One region of the Paenibacillus sp. JNU01 genome, then DNA from elsewhere that is predicted to be linked to it. Evidence: predicted binding sites of a transcription regulator. Region 1 holds the regulator's gene; the other holds the start of a gene.
The links. Region 1 encodes Rex, which represses fermentation and respiration genes when NADH is low (regulators of the CRP and FNR family bind a similar motif). Its sites were predicted from a motif close to TTGTGAAATATTTCACAA; they were not measured.
Positions count from the first base shown of each region.

Region 2: the regulator Rex is predicted to act here: its motif matches at 4,307-4,324, upstream of NLBNIHML_RS15620 (cytochrome ubiquinol oxidase subunit I).

Region 1 is NZ_CP169723.1:1,429,812-1,437,279, forward strand. It holds gene NLBNIHML_RS05960 (3-hydroxyacyl-CoA dehydrogenase family protein) at 1-562, opposite strand, end outside; gene NLBNIHML_RS05965 (AAA family ATPase) at 696-2,198, opposite strand; gene NLBNIHML_RS05970 (hypothetical protein) at 2,191-2,718, opposite strand; gene NLBNIHML_RS05975 (DUF5590 domain-containing protein) at 3,019-3,549, opposite strand; gene NLBNIHML_RS05980 (amidohydrolase) at 3,589-4,893, opposite strand; gene NLBNIHML_RS05985 (redox-sensing transcriptional repressor Rex) at 4,880-5,533, opposite strand; gene dinG (ATP-dependent DNA helicase DinG) at 5,753-7,468, opposite strand, start outside.
Region 2 is NZ_CP169723.1:3,593,484-3,600,951, forward strand. It holds gene cydD (thiol reductant ABC exporter subunit CydD) at 1-1,768, opposite strand, end outside; gene cydB (cytochrome d ubiquinol oxidase subunit II) at 1,770-2,825, opposite strand; gene NLBNIHML_RS15620 (cytochrome ubiquinol oxidase subunit I) at 2,770-4,185, opposite strand; gene NLBNIHML_RS15625 (tetratricopeptide repeat protein) at 4,654-5,955, shown strand; gene NLBNIHML_RS15630 (glycosyltransferase) at 5,952-6,947, shown strand; gene NLBNIHML_RS15635 (glycosyltransferase family 4 protein) at 6,949-7,468, shown strand, end outside.

The sequences.
Region 1 (7,468 bases):
ATCCAGGTGATTCATAGATCATGACTCCTTTTTTGTCTGCCACTTCTTCAACAAAACGTCTGGTCTCTTCGAATGTTGAATCCGATGTTTTCAGTCCACGAATAATCTCTACAAGATCAACCCGGGATACCGGGTGAATAAAGTGCATACCAATAACACGCTCTGGATATTTGGTCGAGCTTGCAAGCTCGGTCAAACTCAGCGTGGATGTATTACTTGCCAGAATGACATTGCTTGGGCAAACTTGGTCCAGTTGGCTGAATACTGCTTTTTTTGCATCCAGATCCTCTGAAATCGTCTCAATGACCATATCGCAAGTTCCAAGTTCAGCTAAATGAGCTACCTTGGTAATACGGGAAAGAATCAATTTCTTCTCCGCTTTTGTAATCGCCCATTTCTCCAGTTGTTTATCCAGGTTCGTTTCGATCATGTCATAGGCATGATCCAGTTTTTGTGTTGTATGCTCCACGAGAAGCACATCAAGTCCTTTGGCTGCAAGCATTTGGGAAATACCTTGCCCCATCGTACCGCCGCCGACAACTCCTATTTTTTTGAAAAACATGGTTCTGCTCCATCCTTTCGGTTCTCTATTTCTCTATTGTACCCTGTTCGCCGAAAATTACAAATTTCGACCCAACATATAATAATATCTTAGCACGAGTGAAATGTAAAAAAAAATAACCAGCATAAAGAAATTATGCTGGTAAACGGGCACTGTCACGAAATTGACAACGAAATTGTTCGCCGGACAAAACTTCCTCTCGAATCAGGATGTCGAGCGAATTGTCGAAAATTGTCCGTTGCTCTTCAAGTAAGCGCTTCGTCTGTTCCATGAGTTCTTGCAATATTAATTTATTCTCTCGCATGAGCTCTTCGGTGGTAACCATATCCATATTCACAATCCCAAGAGAAGTCAATCCGGAAGCCATCATCGTTTGCACGACATTGGTTGCTTGATCAAAGTCATTGCGCGAACCCGTAGAACGCCCACCGTAATACATTTCCTCTGCAGCAGCTCCTCCAAGTGCAATCATGATCTGCTCTTCAAGAAAACGCTTCGTATAAAGGAACTGTTCCTGTTGCGGGTTATGACGCACATATCCCAGTGCCTGTCCACGCGGACTGAGTGCCACCTGGCTTACACTGCCCGGACGAACAAGTTCAGCCATAATGGCGTGTCCCAATTCATGAATGGCAACCCTTTTCTTCTCTTCCACACTGGACTCACGGTCTGTTTTCTCGCCCATCATGACTTTATCAATAGCCAGAGACAAGTGCCGTTGTTCTATGTGTAACAGCCCATCCCGCATGGCATATATCGCTGCTTCGTTCATCACACTTTCAAGCTGCGCACCGGAGAAACCATACGATTCTTCCGCTGTCTTCTCCAGATTCACTTCCTTCATCAGAGGTTTATTCACCGCATGCAGTTCCAGAATATGCTTTCTACCCTTCTTGTCAGGCAAGTCTACTTGAATATGGCGGTCAAAACGTCCTGGACGTGTCAGGGCGCTATCCAGCATTTCCTTGCGGTTTGTTGCAGCAATAACCAGTATTCTTGGGGTATCGGAAGAATAAATTCCATCCATTTCCGTCAAGAGCTGGTTCAGCGTCTGATCATACTCCCGCTGTTGTCCGCCTTCACGTTTCCCCCCGATGACATCGATCTCATCGATAAATATAATAGCATTTTCTTTATTTTCCTTGGTGGCACGGGTTCTCGCATCCTTGAACAAATCCCGAATTCTGCTGGCACCTACACCAACATACATTTCCACAAACTCACTGCCCGATGCAGCAACGAAAACAGAATCGGTGTAATGCGCAGCCGCTTTGGCCATCAACGTTTTCCCTGTCCCTGGAGGGCCTGTCAGCAAGATCCCTTTTAACGGGCGAATCCCGAACTTGCGAATTTCTTCATGTTTGATGAGAAAGTCCAGTGCTTCACGCAATTCTTGCTTGGCACTGTCCTGACCACCAATTTCTTCAAAAGTAAGCTTGGAAGGACCTTTTTTCTTCCGTTTACGCTCCTGTGCAGCGCCTACGGTAATCCCGCCACGCATTTGCATCATGAACAACAAAGCTCCAACAAACACCGCTGCAATTAGAATCGGAATAATATTAACACCAGTAAAAGCAAGAAAAATAATCAACACAGGGACAAATCCAATGGCAATTTCTTTGGTCCACTTAGGCATTAGGCCACACTCCTATCTGACCGGGCACACGCGGCAGAATAATAAACTTGCTGGCATCTCCGTCTCTGAGACTTACATATACATTGTTGTCATCCATCGCTGTATTTACCTTTATTCCATTCGTAGCCATCTTGGACAATGTTGGTGTGATCTCGGTGTACTGTTTGTTCTCCATCGCCTGAGCCACGGTAAACATCGCATCACCCCACCAGCTTTCCAGTGCTTCACTGGAATGATCTACAACATCCAACTTTAATGAGCGAGTTCCAATCAAGGTCTGTCCTTCTTTGTGAATATATTGTACCAGTCTGCCCAAATCAACATCAGGTTGCAGATCCAGTTTCAATTGTACGTCATTGCGGTTAATAGTTAATTGAACGTCATTGACTCCATCGTACTGGGTAACCATCTTTTCAATCGGATTCTGCAAAGCCACCTGACGATACACAAACCAACCTCCAAACAACACAACGGCTGAAATGACGGCAGTTAAAGCAATAGGCAATACTTTTAGCTTCAAGTGAATTACCCCTCCCAGATTTTGGCCTAACTTACTGGCCTATTGGTATATACGAATATGTGCACATTGACTCCTGCGAGAATTTCGACAGGTTTATTTGTTATGAATGTAACTTTGAGTACATAACTGAGTATATCACATCGTATATACAATTTCGAAGGCGAAAATATGAATAAATTATTAATTTTAACTATTTAAATCAAAACTGTTCACAGGCAACACAAAGAACCGGTTCAGTCGGATATCCGTCTGCCGGTTCTTTCATTTCTACGATTCTCTAGCTAAGTTACTCTATTTGTTCTAGCTGTTCGGGAGTGTGTAAACCAAGTCTACCTGTTCTCCATTGCTAAAACGATAAAACCGATAGTGGTTATGCGTACCGTCTTTATAATACACTTGCCACACATATATTCCATTCACAACTCCGGGCATGATTCGTTTAATCTCACCGGCTGGAACTTCGGAACTAAAGCGATTGCGTATCTGTGCTTCGGACATGCCATTCTGCAGCAGTTCACTGTGTATAGCGTTAGCACCTGTAGCAGGTTGATTATTTGCATCGAATTTAACCCAGACCATAACATCCTGGTTATCCTTGTTTTTGCCGAGCAGGGTCCAGTAGATGTTGTCAGAGCCTTCTTTATCACCCCAGATGTACTTACGCAATTCATCATAAGATGTAATGCCCAGTTGCTCCTGTGCTGCCTGTATGGCGAGCGCTTCTTCCTTACGCTGGTCCTGTGTGACATACACGTAATAACGCTGAAGTCCAAACAGAATCAGAACTAGTGCAAGCAGCGAAATCCATATCCACTTCTTTTTTTTCTTCAAAAGCCGAACTTCCTTTCCCTATGATGCTCCGCAATACAATTAACGAGCAAGCAAACCATCAAATGCCAATTGAGACTCACGCAAAATACGTTCTTCGTCCAGCGTCAGACATTCGCCATGTTTAACCACTTGTTTCCCATCTACCCATACGTGCTCCACATCTTTGGCAGAGGCTGAATAAATCGTATGCGAGATCAGGTCTGTATGTGGGTAGAAGTGTGCCTGTTCAATGTCCAGGGCGATGAAATCAGCCTTCATGCCTACCTGAAGCGCACCGGTATTGTTCAGGAAGATGGATTTAGCACCATATGAAGTTCCGAGTAGTAACGCTTCGCCCGCTGGCACGGCAGTCGGATCACCAGACACACCTTTGTGAATCAATGCAGCCAGTCTCATTTCTTCAAACATATCCAGGTTGTTGTTGCTTGCCGGTCCGTCGGTTCCAAGTGACACGGTAACTCCTGCTTTCAGTAATGCAGGTACCCGCGCAACACCGGAAGCGAGTTTCAGGTTACTTCCCGGGTTATGGGATACAGCCACATCATGGCGGGCCAAAATTTCAATCTCTTCATCATTCAGGTGCACCGCATGTGCTACCAGGGATGGACGGGAGAAAAAGCCCAGTTTCTCCAGATGTGCCACAGGACGCAGTCCATATTCTGTAACGTTCTGCTCCACTTCACGAAGCGTTTCCGACATATGTGTATGCAGAGGAAGGTTAAGATCATTTGCGACCTGTACAAGCTTCTCTATGTAGTCAGGAGGGCATGTATATGGTGCGTGTGGCGAGATTACGGTTGTGATGCGACCATCTGCCTGTCCATTCCACTCACGTGCAAACGCTGCCGACTCCTCCAGCTTCCGCAATTGCTCTTCTTCCGAGCACAGCCCGATTACACCACGTGCAAGTGCTGCTCTAACGCCGGATTGTTCCACAACTTTGGCAACCTGATCCATATGATCATACATGTCCAGGAAAGCTGTAGTTCCGCCTTTCAACATTTCAAGCACGGATAGCGAAGTTCCCCAATATACGTCTTGAGAAGTCATTTTTGCTTCCATCGGCCACATTTTTTCCTGCAACCATACTTGTAACGCAAGATCGTCCCCGTGTCCTCTAAGCAACGACATCGCTGCATGACCATGCGTATTGATCAGACCCGGCAGGAAGAACAATCCTTTTCCATCCACTTTGGTACAATTTTCGTCTCCATCCGGCAATGTCTCACCAATATGCACAATCTTGTCATTCTCGACAACCATGTATCCATGAACCACGTTCCATGTCGTGCCTTCATTAACGGCAAATTTGCCGTTGTGGATTACCCATCTATTTGTTGTCATCTTCCTCGTCGTCCTTTCCAGTCTCCAAGTAATAGGCCAAACTAAGCAGATCCGTTGTAAAGTCAGCATGGTGAATGCGGATATGTGGCGGTGTTTTTAGAATAGTTGGTGCAAAATTAAGAATCGCTTCGATTCCCGACTCAATAAGTTGATCGGCTACATTTTGAGCTTCCGTATCCGGAACTGTAATAATTCCGATGCGGATGTTATCTGTCTTAACCGCTTCCGTTAATTCATTCATTGGTTTTACCGTCAAACTGTTGATTTGACTACCAATCTTCGGTCCATATGCATCGAATACAGCAACAATCTTCATGTTGTCTTTCAGATATGCGTTGTAGTTGGACAAGGCCTGTCCCAGGTTACCAGCACCTACCAAAGCTACATTAATTTGCTGATCAATTTTGAGAATGTGACGAATTTTCTCGATCAAATAGGATACATCATACCCGATCCCTTTTCGACCAAAATCACCGAAGTAAGCCAGGTCTTTTCGAATTTGGGCCGGATTCAGATCCAGCCTCTGTCCAAGCTCTTGAGAAGAAACAGTAGCCACCTCACGCTGATGCAACTCGTTCAAATAGCGCAAGTATACAGGCAGACGTCGTACCACCGCTTCCGAAATTTTATCCGATTTCATTCTTGCTCCCCCTTACCAATGCCACGATAAAATAATAGATGAAAAGATGAGCATTCTGTATAAACTCAAAGATAGACGTGACATTTTATACAGAATGCTCTTTGTAATTTAGGTTATAAGTTCTTACGTGCAACTGCTTTAATCGGATACGGAAATATCTAATAAAGTTTAACGCCAAACGATAGTGTCATGCAATGATATAACGAACAAAGTTAACCATTATTCTTGTTCATTAAGAGGTTTTTCTAACCACTCGGTAATTCGGGGAACCATCTGCTCCGTGAGCATATGCTCCATTTTGGGACCAGGTAATGAATATAAAAAGAATTTGCCATAGTACGCTTCGATCACACGTGTATCATAAACAATGACAATACCTCTGTCCTTCGCTGTTCGCACCAATCGGCCAAATCCTTGCTTGAAACGAATGACCGCTTGCGGCACAGACAGTTTCATGAATGGATTTTTCTTTTGCTCCTGGAGCAATTCACTCTTGGCTTCAACCAACGGATGATTCGGCGGCTGGAAAGGCAGACGCACAATAGCGAGACAGGTCAGTGCTTCTCCCGGGATATCTACACCCTCCCAGAAGCTGCTTGTGCCCAAGAGTACCGTAGCTTTGGCATCCTGGAACCTGCGAGTCAACTTGGAGCGGCTTCCACTATCCACACCTTGACCCAACAACGAGATGTCGTTACCAGACAGTGCCTCCTTCAGCGGATCATAGACCTGTCGCAGCATCTTGTATGAAGTAAACAGAACCATCATGCGTCCACGCGTGGCAATTGCGGTCTCTGCGAGTGATTGCACCAGCATATTAACAAAGTGCGCATCACCCACACTGCCTTTCACACTTGGGAAATCACGCGGAATCACTAGAAGTGCCTGATCACGATAATTAAAAGGTGATGGCAGCATCGACGTTAAAAGCCGATTATTCTCAGAGGCTTCCTGTAAGCCAAGCTGCTCAATCATGAACTGGAATGACTTATCTACAGAGAGCGTAGCCGATGTAAGCACAACACTTTTCTTTTTATCAAAGAACAAATCCTTCAGTTGTGCACTGACATCGACAGGTACGGCGTACAGTTGAAGAGATTTACTGCGGAACTGACCGCTGGCTTCCATCCAGTACACCGTTTTGGCATCATCCATACGCATGAAGAATCGCAGATTCTCCTTCAATGTGGTCAGATCTTTCAGCAGTCCTGTAATGTCCGTAATCAGACTATCCGATTGATAATCATCCTGATCCTCTTTCACCTCAAGCAGCAATTTGTCCCCTTTGCGAACCAAATCGCCCAGAGTCACATAGATCTGGTTCTCCAGATCCTGCAACTCCTGCCATTTCGCAGGTTTCTGAGATGCCTTCAGGCGCAGGGAAAATTGCCCTGTCTCTCCCGGTGAAGCATCACTTCGTTCAGGCAAAAGACCGAACAGGGCATCGCTCATACGATCCCACAGTTCCTTAACCTCAACAGCTAGCGGGAACATCTGATCTACCATGGAGCCCCATTGCACCGAATTTTCATGCCCGGATAACTGCGAACGAAGCATAGGCAATTGTCCATTACGACTGTCTTTGAACAGACGGGTCAGGGTATGAACCAACGTGAAATATTTCATATGCATTCCAAGATGTTTACCCGCTACATCTTCCAGATGATGGGCCTCATCGATCACAAGACTCTCATAGGCTGGCAACAACTGATGTGCTGCTTTGACATCCGTAAACAATTTGGAGTGATTGGTTATTACGATATCAGACAACCCGGCCTCATGTTTGGCGCGATGATAGAAACATTTGCGGAACCATGGGCAGGATCTTCCCAGACAGGACTCGGATTCGCTCTGTACCGTCTCCCAGAAGTCGCCTCCGCGTCCGCTAAGGTTAAGCTCCTCATCATCTCCAGTTTCAGTCTGTGTGAGCCACAC
Region 2 (7,468 bases), 2.2 Mb from region 1:
GATGGGTAGCCAAAAATACAAGTTTGCCTTCGAACAGCGGCAGCATCGTCTGTTTCAGTTCATACTCTGTTTCCACATCCAGATGTGCTGTCGGTTCATCGAGCAGCAGAATGTTTCGTTTGCTCAGCAGGGCTCTTGCCATTGCCACCCGTTGCTCCTGCCCACCACTGAGCTGTCTGCCGCCAGCCCCAATAGGCTCATGCAGCCCACCGGATAATGAGGACAGTAACTTGGTTAATCCGGCAGCGCTAACTGCTTTGGCCACCTCCGCATCCGAAGCCTCCGGCATGTAGAAACGAACGTTATCGGCCAGGCTTCCACTAAAGATATACGGATGCTGCGGGATCGCTGCCGTCTGTCTTCGCCAGGATTCGAGCATATCCGATGTAACCGGCTGTCCGTTAGCCAGTACTTGACCCGAATTAGGTAACTGGAAACCAGCCAATACATCAATTAATGTGGACTTGCCTGCTCCGCTGGCGCCAATAATACCGATTTTGCCGAGACCTGTGATCTGAAATGTGACATCCTTTAGCGAATATGGACCTTCATCCTCATGCCGTACCTGTACATCCGTAAGTGCGAGTCTACTATTCTCATTCCAAGAGGATCTGGAGGAAAAGGAAGAATCCAACTCAGGAATAGCATCGGGATCAAGATCAGGGTGCACCGCAGCCATGTTGTCACTCAACACGACACGTATGGTCGAGATGCCGACTTTCCTTTTACCCGAAGTTAATGATGGTGTAGATCCTGCTTCGTCCTCTGCCGTAACCGCATGCGGAACAACATTAGCATAGACTTCCTTCTGTTTCTGTTCAGCGGCTCTACCCCGTTCGATCACCTGATTAATGGCCGCTCCGGCTTCCTTACCGTCCAATGTGGCGTGATAATCAGCGCCGAGCATACGTACAGGCAGGAAATATTCGGGTGCGAGAATCAGTACCGTCAGCGCAGGGCCGAGCAACATATGTCCTTCCGTCAGACGTAATCCCAGACTAACCGCCACGGAAGCAACGGACAGCATGGTGAAGAAGTCGAGTGCAAATGAAGAAAGAAAGGCCATACGCAGGGTAGACATCGTCGCTTTCCGATACCGCTGACTGACCCGCCGAATGGAGCCTTCATGTGTTTTGCTCTGTCCCAATGTTTTTAGCGTCTCCAGCCCACGTAAGGTATCGACAAAATGGTTAGCGAGCGCTTTGTAGGATCTGAATTGTCCGTCTATCTTACGCTGAGCTGCGAGGCCAATCAGAATCATGAACACGATTAGGATCGGGAGTGTCAGCATCAGAATAACCCCGGACATCATATCCAGCTTGAACACATACAGCAAAATGACGATAGGTGTGAATCCTATGCCCAGCATACGAGGAATGAACAGTTCGAGATACGTCTTGTATTGAGCGGTGCCCTCACGTGCCAGTGTAACCAGATGGCCTGTGCCCTCGGTCTTGGCATAACGCGGCCCAAGTCTGAACCACTGCTCCACCATCTGTCTGCGCAGATCAGTCCCTGTCCTCTCCGCATATCGTGATGTCACGAGTTGTAACCAGAAGGATAGAGCGTATCGGGCGGCAAAAGCAGCCAGGAACAGCAGCAGTACCGGGTACTGCTCCGTTACGGATGAACCTTCAAACAATGCCGTGATGGCTTGTGCCAACCATTTGGCTTGCATAATGATCGTCATCGCCTGTAGCAGTACCAGCGCTGATGCCAGCGCGAGTACTGGCCGGATGCCCGGCAGCTTCAGCAGCCCCCGTCCCATATCAGTACTCCAGGTGGTGCTGCTCGTTCAGGCGTTTGCGGAAGATATAATAACTCCAGATCTGATACCCAAGAACAAATGGCAGCAGTGTACAAGCTACAATGGTCATGACTTTCAAGGAATACGCACCAGATGCCGCATTGTATACGGTCAGGTCATATGCCGCTCCAAAGGAACTCACCATCACTCTTGGGAACAGTCCGATAAATACCGAAGCAAAGGCAATCGCAATCACAGCACCTGTCATACCAAAAGCCCAGCCTTCACGCTTCTGACGAACGAAATATGCCGCAAGCGCAAGTGAAACTGCACCAAGTACAACCATGATCCACAGTGCCCAGCCGCGAACGGCGAACACATCGGTCATAAAATACGTCAATATCGCATACACGGCAAGCAGTACAGCCAGCGGCAGCATCAATTTTTGCGCTGTATTCAAGGCACGCTCTCGGAGTTCCCCGACTGTTCGTAGGGAGGCAAACAGCAATCCATGAACCAGACACAGCAGGGTTACGCTCAAACCACCAATTACAGTGTACGGATTAACGATATCCAAGAATCCTGCGCGCAACTGCATCTCCCCATCAATGGGCAGACCCTTCATGAACGTGGCAAAGACTACGCCGAACAGGAAAGGCAGGAGCGCGCTGGATACCACAATGATGATATCCCATGTTTTGCGCCAACGCTGCTGTTTCATTTTACTGCGGAATTCGAAGGCAACCCCGCGACCAATCAAGGCGAGTAATACGACCACAAGCGGCAGGTAGAAGCCACTGAACATCGTGGCATACCAGTGCGGGAAGGCAGCAAACATGGCACCCCCTGCTGTAATCAGCCATACTTCGTTACCATCCCAGAAGGGACCAATCGAGTTGATCAGGGTCCGGCGTTCACGGTCCGTTTTGGCAATAATGCCTGTAGACATCCCCACTCCAAAATCAAAACCTTCCAAAAAGAAGAAACCGACAAACAATACGGCAATCAGCAAAAACCACAACTCACTTAGTGACAACGGAATAACCTCCATCCACGCCGAACGGATCGGCCGATTCATCGTGATCTTCCGGCTTCTCGACCGCAAACGGTCCTGCCTTGATCTCACGTACGAACAGGTATACCATCACGATACCGAGAACCGTATACGCAGCGGTAAAAGCAATGGTAGAGAACAGGATCATTCCTGCGGATACGTTCGGTGAGACACCGGCTTCGGTCGTCATATAGCCAAACACCGTCCACGGTTGCCTGCCAACCTCGGTCATGATCCAACCAGATGTATTAGCGATAAATGGCAGAGAAATAGCAATTACCATCAGACGCATGAACCACTTTCCTGCAATCTCCAGCTTCTTGCGCATGGCCAGAAACGTACCATATAGGGATAACAAAATCATTAAGCCACCTGCTGCGATCATAATGCGGAAACTCCAGAACGTTGTTCGTACCGGCGGGATGTAATTCCCCGGTCCATACGTCTGCTCATACTCGGCTTGAAGCTCCTTCATGCCTGTGACACTGCCGGAGAACTTGCTGTAGGACAGGTAACTGAGCAATCCAGGGATTTTGATCTCACCGGTATTCTCCTGTTTGTCTGGATCGATAAAAGCAACTACCGTCCATGGTGCCGGATCTTCTGTCGTCGTCCATGTGCCTTCACTGGCTGCCATCTTCATCGGCTGTGTCTCCACCAGATATTGCGCCTGGAAATGCCCGGAGAAAGCTACACCCAATGAAGAAACGAGTCCAATGATGATCGCAATATTAAACGATTTGCGGAAGATCTCCACATCCTGCTTCTTCATCAATTTGTAAGCACTGATCCCGGTGACAACGAAGGCACCTGTCATCAATGCCCCAAAAATCGTATGTGGGAACTCAACGAGAAGCTGACCATTCGTGATCAGTGCCAGGAAATCATTCATCTCGGCTCGGCCGTTGTTGATCTCAAACCCGACGGGATGCTGCATAAATGAATTGGCTGCCAGAATCCACAGCGCGGACAGGAATGTGCCGACAAACACCAGCCAGATGCAGGCCAGATGCACTTTTTTGGACAAACGATCCCATCCGAATATCCACAGCCCAATAAATGTAGACTCCATGAAAAACGCGAGTAACGCTTCAACAGCCAGTGGCGCACCAAACACGTCCCCCACGAACCGGGAGTACTCGGACCAGTTCATGCCGAACTGGAATTCTTGCAGAATACCTGTGACAACCCCGACGGCAAAGTTAATCAGGAACAGCTTGCCCCAGAACTTGGCCATCGTTTTGTAGATTTCCTTCCCCTTAACAACGTACAACGTCTCCATGATTGCAACCAACAGCACAAGACCGATGGATAGCGGGACAAAGAAGAAATGGAAAATCGTTGTAAGTGCATATTGGATACGCGATAACATAATCGGATCCATACCGTTACCCCTTCTTTCTGTTCACTTCGCAGTATGCGTATTTGGCATTGAAGCTGCACCTTCGCTGTCTGTCCGCCAAATACGTTGATGAACGTATTGTGCCAGATTCCCTATTTTATACATGTGAGAATTATCACAATCTCCGTGTTTAGAGCAAAAAAAAGTGATCCTGGTCACACAAAAGATAAAAATCAGCCTTTTGTAGTGCGAATTCAAATACCTTTTTTACAGTATCGAGAAGGTGTAGTGAAGCCGAAATTAGAGGATTGGTGCTTAGGGAAGCTCTATAATGGCTTGCCTACTTCATCTATTCATGGAAGATACTCATGTTTGGGACGGAATGCCCATATGTTAGTCTCAGGCATATCATGCGAAGTGCCGTGAGGGCTTTACATATGAAGTGGAAGCATGAAGCACATGCATAGTGAAGGACGCTCCTTATTACAGTCAAGGTGAGGTGAACGATTCATGGAAAAACCTGCGCCGTTACCAAGTGAAGACTCCGAAGCCAGTTCGGATAAGGCCCGTGCAGCTGTCGCAGAACAGCCCCCTGTCCGTTATGTTCTCTTCCCTCGCAAAGGAGGCTGGTCATCCTTTCCCTATCCCGATATTGCTGCACTGCTATCGATTGAGGGCGAGGTCTACTATGTCAGCAGTCTGACGCAACCAGAGGATGTACCTGCGGTGATCACTGTAATCTCCTTACCTGAAGCCGAGCAGCTATTGATGGAGCCACGTACCGTGGCAGTGGTCACTCATCCCTACTGGCTCATGGCTGCAGCTTCGCTGGAACCAGAGCTATGTATTGTCCTGCTCCCTGAGCCTGTCGGAGACGAAGCCTCTTCTCCCCTGTGGGAAAGCAGTATTTCCAAACTGGTGGGTATCGCTGATCTGGTAGGTACATCCTCCGAAACACGATATATGAAGCTATTATTCCAAGGCGTACGCGCCATCTGGCTGGGAGGCGAAGATCCTTCACAAGCAGGTACGGTGCAAAAGGATAATCTCGAAGTCCCTCTCCGGGACTACGAACTGTTCTTCCTGCATGCGCTGCGGCAGATCCTGTCAGGCACTCCGGATAGCGTTACCCTGCTTCAATGCAGTGTACGTGCTGATTTCTATCGCCAGCTTCGAGCCAAAGCAGGGGCGCATGAGACCATATCCTTTTTGCTCGCAGCCTATGAGTACTTGCTTGAAGATTCTCGGGCCATCCAATCATTACAAGAGGCATTCACCCAAGCGGTCCTGAATGGTCGAAGTGATTGTGTGATCTCCCACTATCGCTTCCTGTCTGCCATCCATGCCCGGGCCGGACAATTGGAGGACGCCCTGCTGGTGTACGGGATTAGTGCATCCGACGAACAGGAACGACATCATTATGAACAGTTATGTCGCTGGTTGGAGGCAGGAGAAGATCAACTTGTACGAGCGGAATTACTACGTATGAACGATGATTATGGAACCGCGCTGCGCACCCTGGACGAACTTGGCGGAGAAACCGCGAGACATTGGAAATTCCGCATTTATCAGGAGACAGGTCGCGTGGAAGAGGCACTGGCGCTGGTTCATGCAGTCGATATTCAGGATGATGCCAGTCGCCGGGATTATCAGCAATTATCTGGAAGTGTGCTAGCCCTGCGAGGCGACAGACACGGGGCAGTCAGACATTTTCTCGAAACGGCACTGGAGGATGAAGATGCGCTCGCCCGGATTGTCGAGCTGGAGTTGTTGGATCATGCCGTACAGCAATTGCTTGGGGAGGTGCCATGATGCTGGACCCGAAGAAACGCAGGCAACAGTTGAATGGGCCGATGGTGCACAGGGATATCCGAACCGAAACCACTTACACGCCAACGGTAACAGTGGATCTGACACATACAGACGCATCGGGAGAAGGCGATCAGCCGCCGAATCATGCACAGCCAGCGCAGAACATCCGAAGCCAGGTGCATCACTGGGGCGGTGAACAAGTTCAGGGTGAACAGGATGCTGCTGTATCACAAGAGGAAACGAGTGCATTCAAAGAACCCTTCTCCATCCGTCGAGTTCGCAAAAGCAAAGGCAACAAGCTGACCGCCATGCTCCAGGTTCGCAATGAACGCGGCCGATACCTTGAAGAAGTATTGCATGATCTGAGTGAGTTCGTGGATGAGATCGTGATTGTAGACGATGCCAGCACAGACGGAACCCCGGAGCTATGCAAAGCTTATCCGAAGGTGGTCCGCCTGGAGGTATTGGAGAAACCGCTGTTCGCCGAGGAATGGCGACTTCGCAACACCTTATGGCAAGCGGCGGCGGGAACACGTCCCGACTGGTTGCTATCGGTTGATGCGGATGAGCTCTACAGCACAGAGGCCAAGAAAGCCATACGCACGCTGATTAATCAGGAATATGCAGACTGGTTTGCCTTCCGTTTCTATGATATGTGGGGTGGCCGAACCCATTATCGGGAAGATGATCTCTGGTGTCTGCACAAGCGGCATACCGCTTCACTTGTACGTTATATGCCTGGATATCCTTATTTTTATCCACAACAGAATCATCATGTTCCCCGTCTTCCCTTGTCCTGCACCGTATTGCCCGGAGTCAGCACGGAACTGAAGGTTCAACATCTCGGCTGGGCAGGCAGTCTGGAGGACCGGGTCCGTAAATATTTGCGTTACAAGCGCATTGATCCCAGCGGTGAGTGGGGCAATCTTGCACATTACGAGTCGATTCTCGATCCGGAACCTCGGCTGATTCCCTGGAAGGAGGGACCGTGAGATGGGCGTGGTGAGTATTCTGACACATAGCTTCACCGACGGGTATAACCGGGAATTTGGTCGGGTATTCGGTGGTGGGCTGGAGCGGTATATCCTGGATCTGTGCAGTGTCATCCGCGGACTCGGACATATTCCCGAGGTTCATCAACTGTCCTATTTTGAAGCATTCCAGACTCGGACGGAGCAGATTGACGTATTCGGTTATTCGTACGACATGGATAATGTACCGGAAGCCTTTGATCGAATGGCAGCCGCGGCACGCGGCCCAGTGATCTATGCAAGCTGTCTGTGGCAGCCCATCACCTACAAACCGGGCAGTCTTGGCATCTGTCACGGCATTAACTGGGATCGTCCCGGACTGCCACTGGAGACCAAACAACAAGTGGCGGAACATATTCAACTCGCTCTGGATGGACTCGTGCGCATTGTATCCGTGGATTCCCATTTCCAGACCTTTTGCCGGGCTGCGTGCACCTATACCGATCCAAGGCAGGTTGTCCTGATTCCCAATGCAGTGGATA